3 regions of the Lysinibacillus sp. NPDC086135 genome follow, and region 1 is predicted to be linked to each of the others. Evidence: riboswitches for the same ligand, from Rfam matches in the RefSeq annotation. Region 1 holds a riboswitch; each other region holds the start of a gene.
What was found. A riboswitch is a leader RNA that binds a small molecule or an ion and turns the genes downstream of it on or off. The one in region 1 is predicted to bind S-adenosylmethionine.
Positions count from the first base shown of each region.

Region 2: linked by a shared signal. The riboswitch ahead of ACIPKN_RS21940 (cyclase family protein) and the one ahead of ACIPKN_RS23325 (MetQ/NlpA family ABC transporter substrate-binding protein) in region 1 are both predicted to bind S-adenosylmethionine.
Region 3: linked by a shared signal. The riboswitch ahead of metK (methionine adenosyltransferase) and the one ahead of ACIPKN_RS23325 (MetQ/NlpA family ABC transporter substrate-binding protein) in region 1 are both predicted to bind S-adenosylmethionine.

Region 1 covers NZ_JBIVCA010000024.1:19,885-25,460, reverse strand. The annotation lists gene ACIPKN_RS23340 (alpha-hydroxy acid oxidase) at 1-744, opposite strand, end outside; gene ACIPKN_RS23335 (methionine ABC transporter permease) at 758-1,429, opposite strand; gene ACIPKN_RS23330 (methionine ABC transporter ATP-binding protein) at 1,422-2,447, opposite strand; gene ACIPKN_RS23325 (MetQ/NlpA family ABC transporter substrate-binding protein) at 2,543-3,376, opposite strand; SAM riboswitch class I at 3,464-3,568, opposite strand; gene ACIPKN_RS23320 (pyridoxal phosphate-dependent aminotransferase) at 3,774-4,943, opposite strand; gene ACIPKN_RS23315 (PhzF family phenazine biosynthesis protein) at 5,074-5,576, shown strand, end outside.
Region 2 covers NZ_JBIVCA010000021.1:8,866-14,441, reverse strand. The annotation lists gene ACIPKN_RS21945 (serine hydrolase domain-containing protein) at 302-1,729, shown strand; gene ACIPKN_RS21940 (cyclase family protein) at 2,252-2,989, opposite strand; SAM riboswitch class I at 3,089-3,194, opposite strand; gene ACIPKN_RS21935 (YuzC family spore coat inner layer protein) at 3,342-3,752, opposite strand; gene ACIPKN_RS21930 (MFS transporter) at 4,022-5,206, opposite strand; gene ACIPKN_RS21925 (winged helix-turn-helix transcriptional regulator) at 5,317-5,576, shown strand, end outside.
Region 3 covers NZ_JBIVCA010000001.1:24,273-29,848, reverse strand. The annotation lists gene ACIPKN_RS00145 (alanine/glycine:cation symporter family protein) at 1-753, opposite strand, end outside; gene ACIPKN_RS00140 (alpha/beta hydrolase) at 881-1,687, opposite strand; gene ACIPKN_RS00135 (gamma carbonic anhydrase) at 1,824-2,342, shown strand; gene metK (methionine adenosyltransferase) at 2,521-3,717, opposite strand; SAM riboswitch class I at 4,042-4,161, opposite strand; gene pckA (phosphoenolpyruvate carboxykinase (ATP)) at 4,779-5,576, shown strand, end outside.

The DNA.
Region 1 (5,576 bases):
GAGATTTGAACGGCGCTTTAATTCACGTACATTGTCCCAATTTAATGTTGGATGGAATATATTTTGCAATACGCCTTGGATATATGACTCGAATGAATCATCTGGTAAGGAAGCAGTAAAAACAGGGTCATTCATATAGTTTCCTCGTGCATACCCAAGCTTTAATGGTGAAAATTGATTACGAACATCCTCTTCACGCCAGCCAAGCATGACTGTATCTACAGTTAAAACGATAGCCTCAAAACCAGCTGCTTCGGCTCGAGCGGCCATGCTATAGGCAATTTCCTCATTTGTTGACCAATATAATTGAAACCATTTAGTAGCAGTGGGAGCTGTTTGTGCCACATTCTCGAGTGCATAGCTTGAAACTGTGCTTTGAATATATGGAATTTTTAATTGATCAGCTGCACGTGCAACGGCCAGCTCTCCTTCGTCATGCGCCATTTTGTTCATGCCAACAGGGGCAAATAAGAACGGAGTTGGATATACTTTTCCGAACAGTTCAATCGATGTATCAATACTTGAAACATCTTGTAAAAAGCGAGGAATGATAGAGTATTTTTCAAAGGCTGTACGGTTATTCCTTAATGTTTGCTCGCCGCCAGCGCCTGAACGGATGTAACCAAACGGACCAGCTTCCAATTTTTCTGCAACTGCCTTTTCTAAATCTGTAAAGCAAATAGGGAAGGGGGCCTGTGCATTAATATTTTTTAACAGTAGGTCGCTATGTGTTGTCTTTGTCATCGTAAACCTCCTACTAATCTTTCTTTAACTTCGTAGCAAAGCGGTTACCTAGTGATTGAATACTCTGCACGAGGATGATTAAGATGAACACTGTCGCATACATCACGTCAACCTCATAGCGTAAATGGCCGTAACGGTATGCGAGATCACCTAGACCACCAGCACCAACCATTCCTGCCATTGCTGTTGCTCCTATAAGACCGATTGTGGCAATCGTTAAACCTAAAATAATGGATGGGCGTGCCTCGCGTAATAAGACGTTCCAAATAATATGACTACGTTTAATACCCATTGCTGTATAAGCTTCCACAACACCTGGATCAACTTCTAAAAGTGCTGTTTCCATAAGTCGCGCAATATAAGGCGCTGTATAAACAACAAGTGGCACGATAACACCTTTTACACCAATAGTTGTGCCAACGATTAGCTTCGTGAACGGTAAAATGAAAAATAGTAAAATAATGAACGGTACAGAGCGAATAATATTAATAAATAAATTGAAAAATTGGTAGAGAAATTTATTTTCAAACGATTGCCCCGGGCGAGTTAAAACGATTAAAAGCCCCAAAGGAATCCCAATTAAAATAGAAAAGAATAATGAAATCCCAACCATTTGGAAGGTTTCGAGAATGGATTTCCCAATAACATCTGACCAATCTGCAAAGAAGCTTTGAATGCTATTCATTTAATTCGCCTCCTAATTCTTCAACGCTTACCCCGTTTTCTGTAAAATACTTAAGTGCTTTTTCTACGATATGTGCTTCACCGTGTAGATGCACGACAATATTACCGACAATGCCGTTTTTTAATTCTATGATATTGGCTGATAAAATATTTGGTTGTACATCATAAACTTTACTCACTTCTGCTAGTAATGGTTTCCCTGTACTTTCACCAAGGAATGTTAAACGAATAACACTTCCCGAAACATTTAATTGCTTGATAAGAGAAGGGGATAAATTACGTTGAGAAATGGTATTTAAAAATTTTCGTGTTGTTGGATGCTGAGGCTTCGAAAATAGTTCTATAGCAGAGCCATATTCCACAACCGCCCCTGATTCAAGAACGGATACAGCATCGCAAATTTTTTGAATAACATTCATTTCATGTGTAATAAGTAAAATAGTGATGCCTAGCTCACGATTAATTTTCAAGAGAAGCTCAAGAATGGCGTCCGTTGTTTCGGGATCGAGTGCACTTGTCGCTTCATCACTAAGCAAAATCTCGGGCTCTTGGGCTAGGGCACGCGCAATAGCGACACGTTGCTTTTGACCACCTGAAAGCTGGCTAGGATAGCTATCCAATTTCTCCGTTAGGCCAACAATTTCTGCATATTTTGTAACGCGTTTTTTTACTTCAGAGTCGTTATAGCCAAGAAGCTTTAATGGTACCGAGATATTGTTGTAAACAGTCGCTGTTTTTAAAAGGTTAAAATGCTGGAAGATCATCCCGATTTTTTGCCGAGTTTTGCGAAGGTCGTTTAGAGAAAGGGAAGTAATATCTACATGATCGATTAATACCTTTCCTGTTGTCGGACGTTCTAATAAATTCACACAGCGAATAAGGGTACTCTTTCCTGCACCACTGTAGCCAATAACCCCATGAATTTCACCTTTTTTGACATGCAGGTTAATACCATCTACTGCTTTGACGATACCATTTTTAGTTTTAAATTCTTTTGTTATATTTTCTAGTTGAATCATACGGTGATATCTCCTTTCTAAGTCCTTCTATAAAGCAAGAATCTGCTAACTTTCCTGTAGGAGTCTCGCAGATTCTTGATATTCTTAATCGTCACTTACCAGCTTGGAATTACAGAGCCTTGGAATTTTTCTTCAATAAATTTGCGTACCTCATCAGATTGATAAGCTTCAACAAATTTTTTGATCGTTGGGTCATCTTTGTTTTCAGCGCGCACCACAATGTAATTCACATATGGAGAGTCCGTAGATTCTAAAAGAATGGAGTCTTTTTTAGGATTAATGCCAGCATCAAGAGCGAAGTTTGTATTAATGGCAGCTACATCTACTTCACTAAGCTGTTTAGGAATTTGTGCAGCCTCTAATTCAATGAATTTCAAATTCTTTTTGTTTTCTTCCACATCGCGAATAGATGCTGTTAAGTCTGCACCGTCTTTTAATTTAATATAGCCTGCCTTTTGAAGTACAAATAGTGCACGAGCCCCGTTCGTTGGATCATTCGGTAATCCGAACGTTGCACCATCTGGAACGTCATCGAATGATTTATATTTCTCGGAGTATATGCCTAGAGGATTTAAAATTGTTTTTCCAACTGGCACTAAATCTGTATTGTGATCTTTGTTAAATGTATCGAGGAATGGCTTGTGTTGATAACTGTTTACATCAAGATCGCCCTCTACTAACGATGTATTTGGTAAAACATAATCAGAGAAAGATTTTAGTTCTACCTCTAAGCCATTTTCTTTGGCAACTTTCGCTACAACCTCAGCAATTTGTTCGTGCGGTCCAGAAGTTACACCTACTACAATCTTATTTTCATTAATAGTCTTACGTTGACTATCTTTACTATTTTCTTTAGTACCACAGCCCATTAATGCTGCTACTAATGTAAGACTTGCTAAACCTAATAAAATCTTGTTGTTCTTTTTCATGAAACATACCTCCAAAGTTGTTTTATCGGTAATAAAAATAAAAAAACTCTCTTAAAAAATTAAGAGAGGCTCATGAAAAATTGTCCTCTCTTATCTTTCAAACGATGCTCGTTTGCAGGAATTAGCACCTTCCTTAAAAAAGGAGGTTGCCGAGCTTCATAGGGCCAGTCCCTCAGCTACTCTTGATAAGAGATTTATAATATTTTTTTGTAAATCCGATAGAACTAATATAAATTATAGGATATAGTAAGTCAATTGAATTTTTAAAATTTTTTATTTTATTATAATATTTAGTTGTGAAAGAATCCGCTAGAAGAAGGGGTGGAGTAAGTAAGAGAGAGAAAAAACTGTCCCCATAGCAAGTTTGAGCTAATGGAACAGTTTTTGATTGAAATGTTCAGGAGCTAAATAAGTTTAATTTTTCAATTCTGCTGATCGCTTCACGTAAGCGGTCTTCACTAACAAGTAAACCAACCCGTACATAACCTTCACCATATTGACCGAAGCCACTGCCTGCAGCTACTGCGATATCAGCTTTGTCGAGCAATATATCGGCAAATTGTTCACTCGTAAAACCTAGTGGAACAGGGAGCCATGCAAAAAAAGAGCCTCTCGGTGCTGTTACTTGCCAACCAATTCGCTGGGCTTCTTCGATCAGGACGTTTCGTCGACGCTCATAAGTCGCTCTTAGCTTATCTGCGCAACTCTGGGAAGCAGTAAGTGCAACTGCCGCGGCTTGTTGTACGGCAGGAAATTGACTACAAAAAAGATGATCTTGAATAAGGTTAATGGCTGCGACAATGTCGGGGTTACCAACTGCAAAACCAATGCGCCAGCCTGCCATATTATACGTTTTGGATAATGTATACATTTCGATACCGACATCTTTAGCACCATCAGCTTGCAGGAAGCTGATAGGTTTATTGCCGTCAAATCCAATCGCTCCGTAGGCAAAATCATGTGCGACGATAATGTTGTGCTCTTTTGCAAAGCGTACTGTTTCTTCGAAAAATTCAAATGTTGCAGTACCGCCAGTTGGATTATTCGGGTAATTCAAGTACAGCAACTTCGCCTTTTCTTTTACTTCATTGGATAAAGCATTATAATCTGGCAGGAAATCATTTTCTGCGAAAAGAGGCATAACTTCAAAATTAACATCACCTAATACGACACCAGATAAGTAATCTGGATATCCAGGATCAGGTAATAGCATAGTGTCACCGGGGTTTAAAACAGCTAACGGTAGCTCAACAAGGCCAATTTTCGTACCACCGAGAATAGCAACTTCTGTTTCAGGGTCAATGTCCACATTGTATTCACGTTTGTAGCAGCTTGCTGCTGCTTGGCGTAATTCTGCTATGCCACGAAATGGAGAGTATTGATGAGTTTGAGGATTTTTTGCCGCCTCCTGTAATGCTTTAATAATGTGTGAAGGGGTGGGTTGATCTGGATTACCTTGACCAAGATTGATAACATCACGTCCTTCAGCAAGAGCAGCGTTTACTTTTTGCACAAGTTCTGCAAAAAATTGAGTTGGGAGTTGCTGTAGTTTTTTTGAGAATTCCATGCACGTCCACCTTTTTCAGAATATAATAATTATTGGAGATATGATGCACATAATATTACTTTTTTTAGTAATTGTCTAGAGTATTTTCAGTTAATTAAAAATCAAAAGTGACCAAAATGAGGTGGGAAAATTGAACAAAGTCTCGTATTTTATCGTCAATGCTTTTACTACAGAGCTTTACAAGGGAAATCCCGCAGCAGTATGTTTACTTGATTCAACGATACCTGAGTCGACCATGCAGAAAATTGCTCAAGAGATCCCAGTACCGACAACAGCTTTTGTTCAAAGGAAGGATAATAATTTTTTTCTTAGATGGTTTACGCCGGCAAAGGAAATACCGATTTGTGGACATGGAACAATCGCTAGCGCTTTTTTACTCTGGAAACAAGGGATTGTACCTATCAATTCTTCGATTATATTCCAGACTGTAAGTGGCCCTCTGCAAGCAAATTGGTTCAATGAATTAGTTGAAATAACAATTCAAAAGTATCAGTTAGAAGAGATTGAATGTCCTTTGGAGCTTGAAGAATGGCTAGGTGTGAAACCAACATATGTAGGGAAAACAGAATTGGATTATATAGTGGAGTTAAGTCACGAAGAGTATATTGCGGATTTCAAAGCTGATTTTCAAGC
Region 2 (5,576 bases), on a different contig from region 1:
CTAAGATTAATAAGAAGCATCATTTTGAAAAAAGATTAATCAAAATGGATGCTTCTTTAGCATTTTTTAGTTTGCCTATTATAAAAAAGTTTGATCATTTTCTACAGCGGTACTTCATAATCGCGCCCGATTGTTGAAGATCGTTTTTCTTATTGAACTAACGCTCTATTCGTTAAGTGTAACTCTTCACAATTACTTGATATTATATAGGTGAATAGAAAGATAAATTAAAATTAGTTTAGTAGTTGTAAAAGTAGGTTATTTATATTATTCTCTTATAATTTTTCGAAAAGGAGAGTTTATGAAAAAGATTATTGTTTTTGTATTAACGATATTTATATTATTCTCAGGATTCGCAACACAAAGTTATGCGTTGTCAGATTCGAAATCTGCGGCAATACAAGCGTTGCTAGATGATGCCTCTCGTATATCAGGTGTGCCGGGAATGTCAATCTCAATACTTGCTGATGATGAAGTGTTCTACTTTTCTTCAGGGTATGCAGACCGTGAAAAGGGGTTGTCTGCAAGTGAAAATACACTCTATGAGTTAGCTTCGGTCAGTAAAGCTTTTACCGGTATGGGTATTATGCTGTTGGAAGAACAAGGGCTGCTCTCAATGACTGACCCTGTCCAAAAATATTTACCTTGGTTTACGTTAAAGTATCAAGGGAAACCTGTTGATATGCAAAGCCTTACACTAAATAACTTTCTTCACCATACCAGTGGTCTAACAAATATTAGGCATACTCAAAATATTCCACAAGGCAATACACCGGATATGTTGCAAAAGACTGTGGAAATGCTCGTAGATGCTGAATTGGCGTTCCCTCCCGGTGAACAGTATAACTATGGAACCGTTAATTATGACGTATTGGGTTTGGTTATTGAGATTGTGTCGCGACAAAGCTATGAAGACTTTATGAGGGAACAGGTATTTCAGCCGTTAGGTCTTCACCAGACGTATGCTTATAAAGAAGATGCTCAAGCCACTGGACAGTTGGCACAGGGCTACCGTACTTCCTTTTTTATGACAACTCCATTTAAAGCTCCGGATTATGCGGGGAATAAACCCGCAGGCTACATCATTTCTAATACAAAAGATATGGCGCGTTGGATGGGTATACAGATGGGTATTGTGCAGGACATACCCGAAATATTTCACACGGTTATCGAAAAATCACATAGGGGTGATATGTCTGTTTCGGCTGTCAACGATATGCATTATGCGGCAGGCTGGTCGGTAAACGCCGACCAAACGATTATAGAACACACTGGGGGCAATCCAAATTTCAGAACCGAAGTAGCCATACTGCTAAATGAACGAACAGCCGTCTGCTTGCTGAGCAACGGTGCAAATACCAATATAAACCTGGTACTAAAAGTTAAAGATATATTAGACGGCAATCTAACTCAGTCATATGAAATAAGCGGCACACAGCTTTTGGATATCACTTTGTCGTCTATCACAATTATTCTTTGCCTATTGGCCGTTTTGTTATTTCTCTTAGGATTACGCAGAAGGAAAACGAATGAGCGGCAGCCAATGACAAAAAAGAGAATAATCGTAACAATTATTTTCCTGATCGCTACGATTGCCCTGGGTATACTGTGCTGTGCTTTAGATTGGTCAACGATACTTATTTGGCGAACATATAGTGTTCTTACAGCTTTGATTTCGTCAGCATTATTAACAGCAAGCATTACATGGTTTGTATACACTCACCGATAAAATACATTGCTCCCAAGATAAGCAAAATGTTAAGTAATTAAATTTCAATTTATCGGTATGCTTAATTTGAAAAACATAAGACACTTCGGTGTCTTTTTTAATATCATCGACAATTTTCCCAGCCAAACCTAATTACTATTACTTCCACTAACTTGTTCGTTCGGAATAAGGATTTTTAAACAACTATATTATTTTTTAAATGACTTTATTGTAAATTAAACAACAATATTATTTTTGCACAAGCGTCGTTAGGTAACATTTCTTAAAAAGACTGTTATTCAACAATCTGGCCCGATTGTGGAATAAGAAAATTATCTATCTTTATTAAAAGACCACAATAAAAAATACATCCATTATCTCAATAAAGATTTAATGGATGTATTTTTATATACAAATAAAAGTTTGATTATAAAGTTTTATTATATATAATCAAACTCAAATCCTCTAAATATAAGGTCTAGTTTTATTTTATTATACTATTTACCCTATATTAAGCGTACTTGAATCAGACCTTTTGCTATATTACGGTAATATTGCAAATGAACGGACAGGGAATCCAGATGCTTTTTCAGGCTTTGGCACGATATTGAATATAGCAGCGCCTTTTGGAGGTAGCTTATCTAAATTTTTCATAAGCTCAATTTGGTAAGTATCTTGCTCTAGCACAAAATATTCGCCGTCTAATTTTCCATTTCTACGGAAATCTGCTGCTGAATCCGTGTCAAAAGTTTCGTGGCCAATAGCACTTACTTGTCGTTCGTTGAATAAAAATTGTAACGCTTCTAATCCCCAGCCAGGAATATGATTATTGCCATCAGCGTCTTTGTTGCTGAAAGATTCTTTATCTGGCCAACGTTTACTCCAATCGGTACGGAACGCAACAAAGGTACCTGCTTCAATTTCCCCATTTTCAGCTTCAAAGTCAAGAATATCTTGAACACTTAACGTGTAGTCGTTATTTACGTCGGCTTCCTTCGATTTATCAATAACGATTAGTGGTAGTACTAGTTCTTTTAGCTCCAATTCATCTAGATAGCGTGTATCTCGCACAAAATGGATAGGTGGGTCGATATGTGTTCCGTATTGCCCTGGGAAAGTGAATTGCTGTGCAAAGAAACCATCATCATGTGAAAATAATGTTTCAAATTTAGCATCATCAAACATAAAGAAATGTGGAGAATTTGGACCAAATGTATGCGTTAAGTCTACCCATTTTTTTGATTTCAATAGTTGAATTGCTTGTAAAAGTTCGTTTGCCATACTATTTCCCTGCTTTCTTTTAATTTTTTTGAATGCAACAATAAAAAAAGAGTCCTCCTTGAAGAAGAGGACTCTCGTGCAAAGCAACTGAAGTAAGTCTTCTCATCTTTCAAGGCAGAATTTTGCCAATTGGAATTAGCACCATACCTATAGGCTGGTTGCTGAGACTTCATAGGGCCAATCCCTCCGTCTCTCTTGATAAGAAAATGCGATATAAGAATTTTCAGAAATAATGTTTACAAACACTTTAGCATATTTTTTTATAGTTTACAAGTTTGATGGGGATACAAGGTTAAAATTCATAATGATGCTAAAGGTAAAAGAAAGAGGCCCTCTTCAAAGGGCCAACTCTTCACCAACCTAAAATTAGTGTTAGCTTACAACAGCTACTTTCAGTAAATGTTATACGAAATCCATCTGGTGTATAGGTAGTTTCGAATTTTACAGTAATGCCTGTTGAGGAAATTAACTTTTCAACTTCGGTTTTATTTGATTGTTGTGCTGCGTTCATAAGATCATGTGCAAATTGCTCGGATTCATCAATTTTATCCGTAAGTAACTGTGCTTGCTGCATAATAACCTTGATCCGATTCGCGGAAGTCTTTAATTTATTTGTATTGACGATTGGAAATGGACTTCTATTCATTGGGGTTGTCGGCATTGCTAGATGGCTGGAAGGGTGTTGAATTGTTGGTTGATTTGCCATTACCCATGCCGGATAATAATTAGGATAGACAAAATACGGATAAGGATTGTAATACAACTAAATTCCTCCTATCCTATAGCTGATACAGTATCTTATGTGCAATATAGACTTTCGGTGTTAACAGCTGATGCTTTGAAAATCATGAGCAAAATGGGCTCGAGTGGAATGAAAAAGAGTATATATCAGGTTCTTTTGGGACTCAGTTCTCGGCATTAGAATTTTTTAAGGCCTATTTTGACGATAATTTCCTTAAAATGGGATAAAAACAAGAAGGAAGCCTTATGTATGGTTAAGGCTTCCTTTCATTAATGTTATTCTAGAGAAATCTATTGTTTATTTCTATCGAAGTGTAACGATAGGAAGGTAGTAACTGCGGCAATCATCACCATACCGAATCCATATATAGGAGTATGAGCTAATGATTGGTGGCTAACAATAATTCCTCCAATGTATGATCCTAGAAAAATACCAATGTTAAAGGCCGAAATATTTAATGCTGAAGCCATTGAAATAGCTGATGGTGTATATTTTTCTGAAAGCTGAACGGCATAAAGCTGTAATCCTGGTACATTCATAAACATAAATAGCCCCATCATAAAGACCATTATTAATCCTATGATTGATGATTCTAAAAAGAAGTTGATGCCGAGTAGTGCTAATGCTAATCCTATAAAGATAATAAAGATAGAGCGTAAAGGGTTACTATTCGCAAAATGACCACCTAATGTATTTCCGATGGCAACAAAAATACCGTATACAACTAAGATCACGACAATTGCCTTTGGTGAGTAGCCCATATACTGCTCTAAAATAGGAGAAACATAGGTGTATACGACGAATGCGCCACCATACCCAATTGCAGTAATAAAGAGGATTAATAACATTCGAATATTCCCTAATACTTTACCAATATCTCGAATGGATATTGGATTACCTTTCGATAAGTGACTTGGCACAAGCAAGGCATTACTAATTAATCCAATAATACCTATGATAACTATGAAAATAAACGACATCCGCCAATCAGTTACTTGTCCAATAAAAGTTCCTAGTGGGACACCAGTCACAGTTGCTAATGTTAGTCCTGTAAACATAAAAGCTATTGCACTTGCTCGTTTATTTGGTGCCACAACATCTGCAGCTATCACAGAGGCAATGGACATAAACACACCATGTGCCAATGCCGAAATAACACGCCCAGTTAGTAGTAATGAGAATGAGGGTGCTAAGGCTGCAAGTAAATTACCGATAATAAACAGCACCATAACGAGCAGTAACACTTTTTTGCGACTAAGGCGCGATGTTAATGCTGTTAAAAGCGGTGCACCAATAGTTACACCTAGTGCATATATGGATACGGTTAAACCTGCAGTACTTAATGTTATAGTAAAATCTTTTGTAATTAATGGTAGCAGTCCGATGCTTATAAATTCTGTAGAGCCGATACCAAATGCACTGATTGCAAGTGCGAGTAATGTGAATTTAGCATTTGGCGCTTTTGTATCATTCATTCTATTAATATCTCCTTTGATTTTTTGTATAGTGTATAGTAATATTCATGCATGCTAGAAAGTTACGTAGGGTACTTTTAGTTACTTTTGAATATAACAGGGGGTTTACAATGAAAAAAGTTTATAATATTGGTGTCGAAGCCACTCTTGAAGTAATTGGGGGTAAATGGAAACCTATTATTCTTTGTCATCTTAACCACCATGGTCAGATTCGTACGAATGAATTTCGCCGATTGATTCCAGGCATTTCTCAAAAAATGCTAACAAGCCAATTACGTGAATTAGAGCAGTCTGGATTAATTAATCGTAAGGTTTTCAATCAAGTACCGCCAAAAGTTGAATATTCGTTAACACCTTATGGTCAAGAGAT
Region 3 (5,576 bases), on a different contig from region 1:
GCCAATAATACCACCAAAGATTTCTTGCGCTCCAAATGCGCTAGAAAAAATTAATGAAAATACAGCTGGTACTTCTTTAATATTCATTACAATAATAATGATGGCCATCAGAATATATGCTAATGCCATAAACGGTACAATGACTTGTGCAGCATTGGCAATCCATTTTATACCACCGATAATAATAGTACCTAATAGTACGACAATAATAAGTCCTGTTATCCAAGTCTTAACATCGAAAGCGTTTTCAACTGCTGTCGCAATTGCATTCGATTGAACACCTGGCATCAAAATTAACATGGCAACTAATGCGGCAACAGCGAAAATAACTGCAAACCACTTTTGCCCCATTCCTTTTTCTATGTAAAAAGCTGGCCCGCCACGATATTCTGTGTCTTTCTCTTCTTTATAAATTTGAGCCAACGTCGACTCCACGTAAGCAGTTGCCGCACCGATAAAGGCGATTGCCCACATCCAAAAAACAGCACCAGGTCCCCCCATCCCGATTGCTGTAGCAGTACCGGCAATATTACCTGTACCTACTCGACCAGATAATGCAATAGACATCGCTTGGAAAGAGGAAATCCCCTTCTCCGATTTTTCGCCTTTAAACATTAAAACAAACATATCTTTAATGTGTCTTACTTGTAGGAACCGTGTAATGATTGAAAAGAAGAGCCCAATTAACAAAATGCCATAAATAAACCATGGTCCCCACAAAATCTCATTAATTTTCCCAACAATTGTTTCCATTTTACCCCTCCAATTTGAAAAGCATCACTTTAAGTCATTATAGTATTACACTTTTCAGAAAATTACAACATTATATTTAAGTAACAAAAAGTTAGTAATTTTTCTAGTTAATTGGAGAGGAAATTCACTATTCAATTATATAGCCAATTCTTCGAAGAGCATTATTAATAAAATCACGTATATAAACAAAAATCTCGTCACGCTCTACTTCATGAAATAGATTATGATAACAGTTTGCCCATTCTTTGAATTGAAACTCTGTAAATTCCATCTGATAAAGCCAATTCCTTGTTTGTTTAGTTTCAGTAATGTTATCTTTTTCAGCTGTCATAACTAACATAGGCCTATTTGGGAATTCAGCCTTAGGCAATAACACTAAATTGCGCATCATTTGTTGTAGCTCGCGATACCATTTCACTGAAACAACGGATGAAAAAGGAACTTCATCCTTCATCTCATCTCTACCTTCTATACTGCGCGTTAATGATTCTAATGTAATTTCATGGGTCAGTTTCACATTGGCAGTCAAGGCACTTAAACTAGTTAAAGCATTTGAGAGTTTACCTGGCAATAGCTTTAAATGAAGCCATGGTGAAGTTAAAATAATTCCTGCACATTCATATTTTCGTTTTTGCATGGTATGTAGTAATAGAGTCGCGCCAAGCCCATGTCCTATTAAAATGACAGGTAAATTATACGAAAATGCATTCTCGATTAAATTCCTTGTATATTTGTTGTATTCTTTAAAATCTTCATCGTGAATTTTTGAATATCCTACATTTACTCCATGATTAGGTAAATCCCCCATGACTATGTGGAAGCCTTCCAATCTAAGTTTTTCTATAAGCCATGCATACCAACGGTGATTTTCATATGCACCATGAAGAATAGCAACCACAGCCTTTGCTTGTCCATCAGCTTCCCATTTCCACATTTCACATAGTCCTCCTAAAAAAATAATTACACAATGATTATATCGGAATATCTAGATCATTTTAATTTTATATTTCCATCATGTTGCGTATTTGATACGATAATATTACATCATAGAAAGAAAAGAGGCGATACTCATGATCTATCCATTTAAAGGTAAAAAACCCAATATCGATCCTTCTGTTTTCATTGCTGATTATGCAACAGTTACTGGCGACGTTACAATAGGTGCTGAAACAACAATTTGGTTTAACACAGTTATTCGAGGAGATGTATCACCAACAATTATAGGAAAAAGAGTTAGTATTCAAGACCTCTGTTGCTTACATCAAAGCCCTAAATATCCACTAATTATTGAAGATGAAGTAACAGTAGGACATCAAGTAACTTTACATAGCTGTACGATTCGAAAAAAAGCCTTAATAGGTATGGGCTCTATAGTATTAGACGGAGCGGAGATTGGAGAGGGTGCATTCATTGGGGCGGGTAGTCTAGTTCCTCCAGGCAAAGTAATTCCTCCAAATAGCTTAGCACTAGGCCGTCCTGCAAAAGTTGTAAGAGAATTAAATGATGAAGATAAAGAAGATATGGAACGCATCATACGTGAATATGTAGAAAAGGGTCAATACTATAAATCTCTTCAACTAAAAAATTAATTTAACTAAATCAAAGCAGCTCCACGTTTTCTTGGGTAACCGAGCCCCCCATGATTATGATTAGGAGCTTATTTTTTTCGTTAAAAACAGTGAAAGGGGCTATAAGAATATTGAGCCCCTTTCTGTAATAGTATTTTAAAATATTTTTCCAGACACTTCATTGCTTTAGCTGAATAGTTTATAAACCTGCTTTTTCTTTTAATGCGTCAGCTTTGTCTGTTTGTTCCCAAGGTACATTTAAATCTGTACGACCGAAGTGACCATATGCGGCAGTTTGCTTATAAATAGGACGACGAAGGTTAAGCATTTTAATAATCCCCGCTGGGCGTAGATCAAATAGCTCGCGTACCCATTTTACAATTTCACTTTCCGTAACTTTTCCTGTTCCAAATGTATCAACAGCAATAGATACAGGTTGAGCAACACCAATCGCATAAGCTAGTTGTACTTCAGCTCGATCAGCTAAACCAGCAGCTACGATATTTTTCGCCACATAGCGTGCTGCATATGCCGCTGAACGGTCTACCTTAGTTGCATCCTTACCTGAGAAAGCACCTCCACCATGACGTGCATAGCCACCGTATGTATCAACGATGATTTTACGTCCAGTTAAACCAGCATCCCCTTTAGGACCACCAATTACGAATCGGCCAGTTGGGTTGATGAAATATTTAGTATCGGCATCTAGTAATTCACTTGGAACAACTGGAGTAATAACGAATTCTTTTAAGTCTGCTTGAATTTGCTCAAGTGTAGCTTCTTCATCATGCTGTGTTGAAATGACAATCGTATCAACGCGTACTGGTACATTGTTTTCATCATATTCAACCGTTACTTGCGTTTTTCCATCTGGGCGTAAATATGCTAATTCACCAGATTTACGTACTTCCGTTAAACGACGAGCTAATTTATGCGCTAAACTAATTGGTAATGGCATAAGCTCTGGCGTTTCGTTACATGCATAACCGAACATTAAACCTTGGTCACCTGCACCAATTGCTTCAATGTCAGCGTCTGTCATAGAGCCTTCACGCGCCTCTAATGCTTGGTCAACACCTTGGGCAATATCAGGTGATTGCTCGCCAATCGCAACAAGTACTGCTAGGTTTTCAGCATCAAAGCCGTATTTCCCACGTGTATAACCGATTTCTGCTACAGTATCACGAACGATACCTTTAATATCTACATAAGTAGAAGTAGTAATTTCTCCTGCTACTAACGCTAAGCCTGTTGTTACTGTTGTTTCACACGCTACACGCGCGTTTGGATCTTCTGCTAAAATAGCATCTAAAATGGCATCCGAGATTTGGTCACAAATTTTGTCTGGATGTCCTTCTGTTACACTCTCTGATGTAAACAGTCGACGGTTTGTCATTTGATTTTCCTCCTATTACTTTTACAAATAATATTTGCGAATTAATACGGTACTCATTACCCATGTCAAGTTCGCCCCTAAGGATTGAACTCTCAAGCCGTTGTTGCTGTCGTTGCACTTTCGCACAGTAAACATTTGTTGCTGTCACTACGCTTTCGCACAAATAAACAGCTGATGCTTTTAACACGAGGATTTTCGAAAGATCCGTCATTATAATAAGGAAAGGACTGTATACTTTCCTTTAATTCGTTTTTAACAATAAAAAAATCCTTTTCTCACGCTTACTTAACATGAGGAAAGGAATAATGACTTCGTAACCTTTCACTCTTATCGTTCAAGGGAGTTTCCCCTTGCATCAGATTGGCACCAGCGCATGTCGTGAAATAGTTCATGCAGGTTGCCGGGTTTCACAGGGCCTGACCCTCCACCAGCTCGGGATAAGAGTATCCGTTCAATATCTCATAATACGTAAATGGTCGAACATTGTCAAATATTTTTATCTTCTTTCAGCGAGTGTCTTCTCTGGCGAAAGCATGCTGTGGCATAATTGGTTGTATTCAAAGAAAGTATGGGATTTATACAGAAAGGAATTTGGGTTATGCTGTAAATTAAAACAAAATAATCCCTACTCTCCACCTCACATCATGTGTTAACATATGTGTAACCCTTTACAGTACATTTTGCAGCAAAAGCAAAGCGTTAGCTACAAAACATGTGGTGGATGAATATGATTATAGCCCCTTTTTAGTCGAAGACAAGCTCCAACTATAAAAAACAAGCTAAAACTTCACATCCTGTGCGAACCCCATGTTAGCCAAAAGCTTCCAAACACAATTTTGCTGTGTCGAAAGTGAATGTGTGATCACTTATAAATAGGGTAAAAAGCATTATAAAAACGAATCAATTTACTTTTTGTCGTTTTCTTGAAAAGTAATAAAATCTGAAAAATAATTTCTGAATTAGTATAGATTATTTAAGCAATTGTGTTATACTATTTTTGAAATTAAGAAAATCTCCCTCAGACTCAAGGGAATACTATAAAAAAGGATGGTATTTAATCGATGAATTCAGTAGAAATTGCAAACGAACTGAAGGAATTATTAAACGGCGGTAACATTAATGTTCAACTTTCAGTACCACAATTAGCTGAAAAAGCTACATCTCGTGGTGAAGCTATGTTAACAGTAGATGGCGCAGTTCGTGCAGAAACTGGCAAATACACTGGTCGTTCACCTAAAGATAAATATACGGTAGAAGAAGAGAGCACAAAGGATAAAATTGACTGGGGAAAAGTTAACCGACCAATTTCTTCTGAAGTGTTCGATAACTTATATGTAAAAGTAGTAAAATATTTAAAAGAACGTGAAGAATTATTCGTATTCAAAGGCTTTGCTGGTGCTGACAAAGATTCGCAATTAAGCATCCAAGTAATCAATGAATATGCTTGGCACAATCTTTTCGCTCATCAATTATTTATCCGTCCAACTGAAGAAGAATTGGCTTCTCATGTTGCTGACTTCACAGTTATCTCAGCTCCTAACTTTAAAGCAGATCCTGCTATTGATGGTACTGCTTCTGAAACATTCATCATTGTATCACTAGAAAAGAAAATTATCCTAATCGGTGGTACTGAATACGCTGGTGAAATCAAAAAATCTATTTTCGGTATTATGAACTACTTGTTACCACAACAAGGCATCCTTTCAATGCACTGCTCAGCAAACGTTGGTGAAGCTGGAGATGTTGCATTATTCTTCGGTTTATCTGGTACTGGTAAAACAACTTTATCAGCTGATCCTGACCGTAAGCTTATCGGTGACGATGAACACGGTTGGTCTGATAACGGTGTATTCAACATT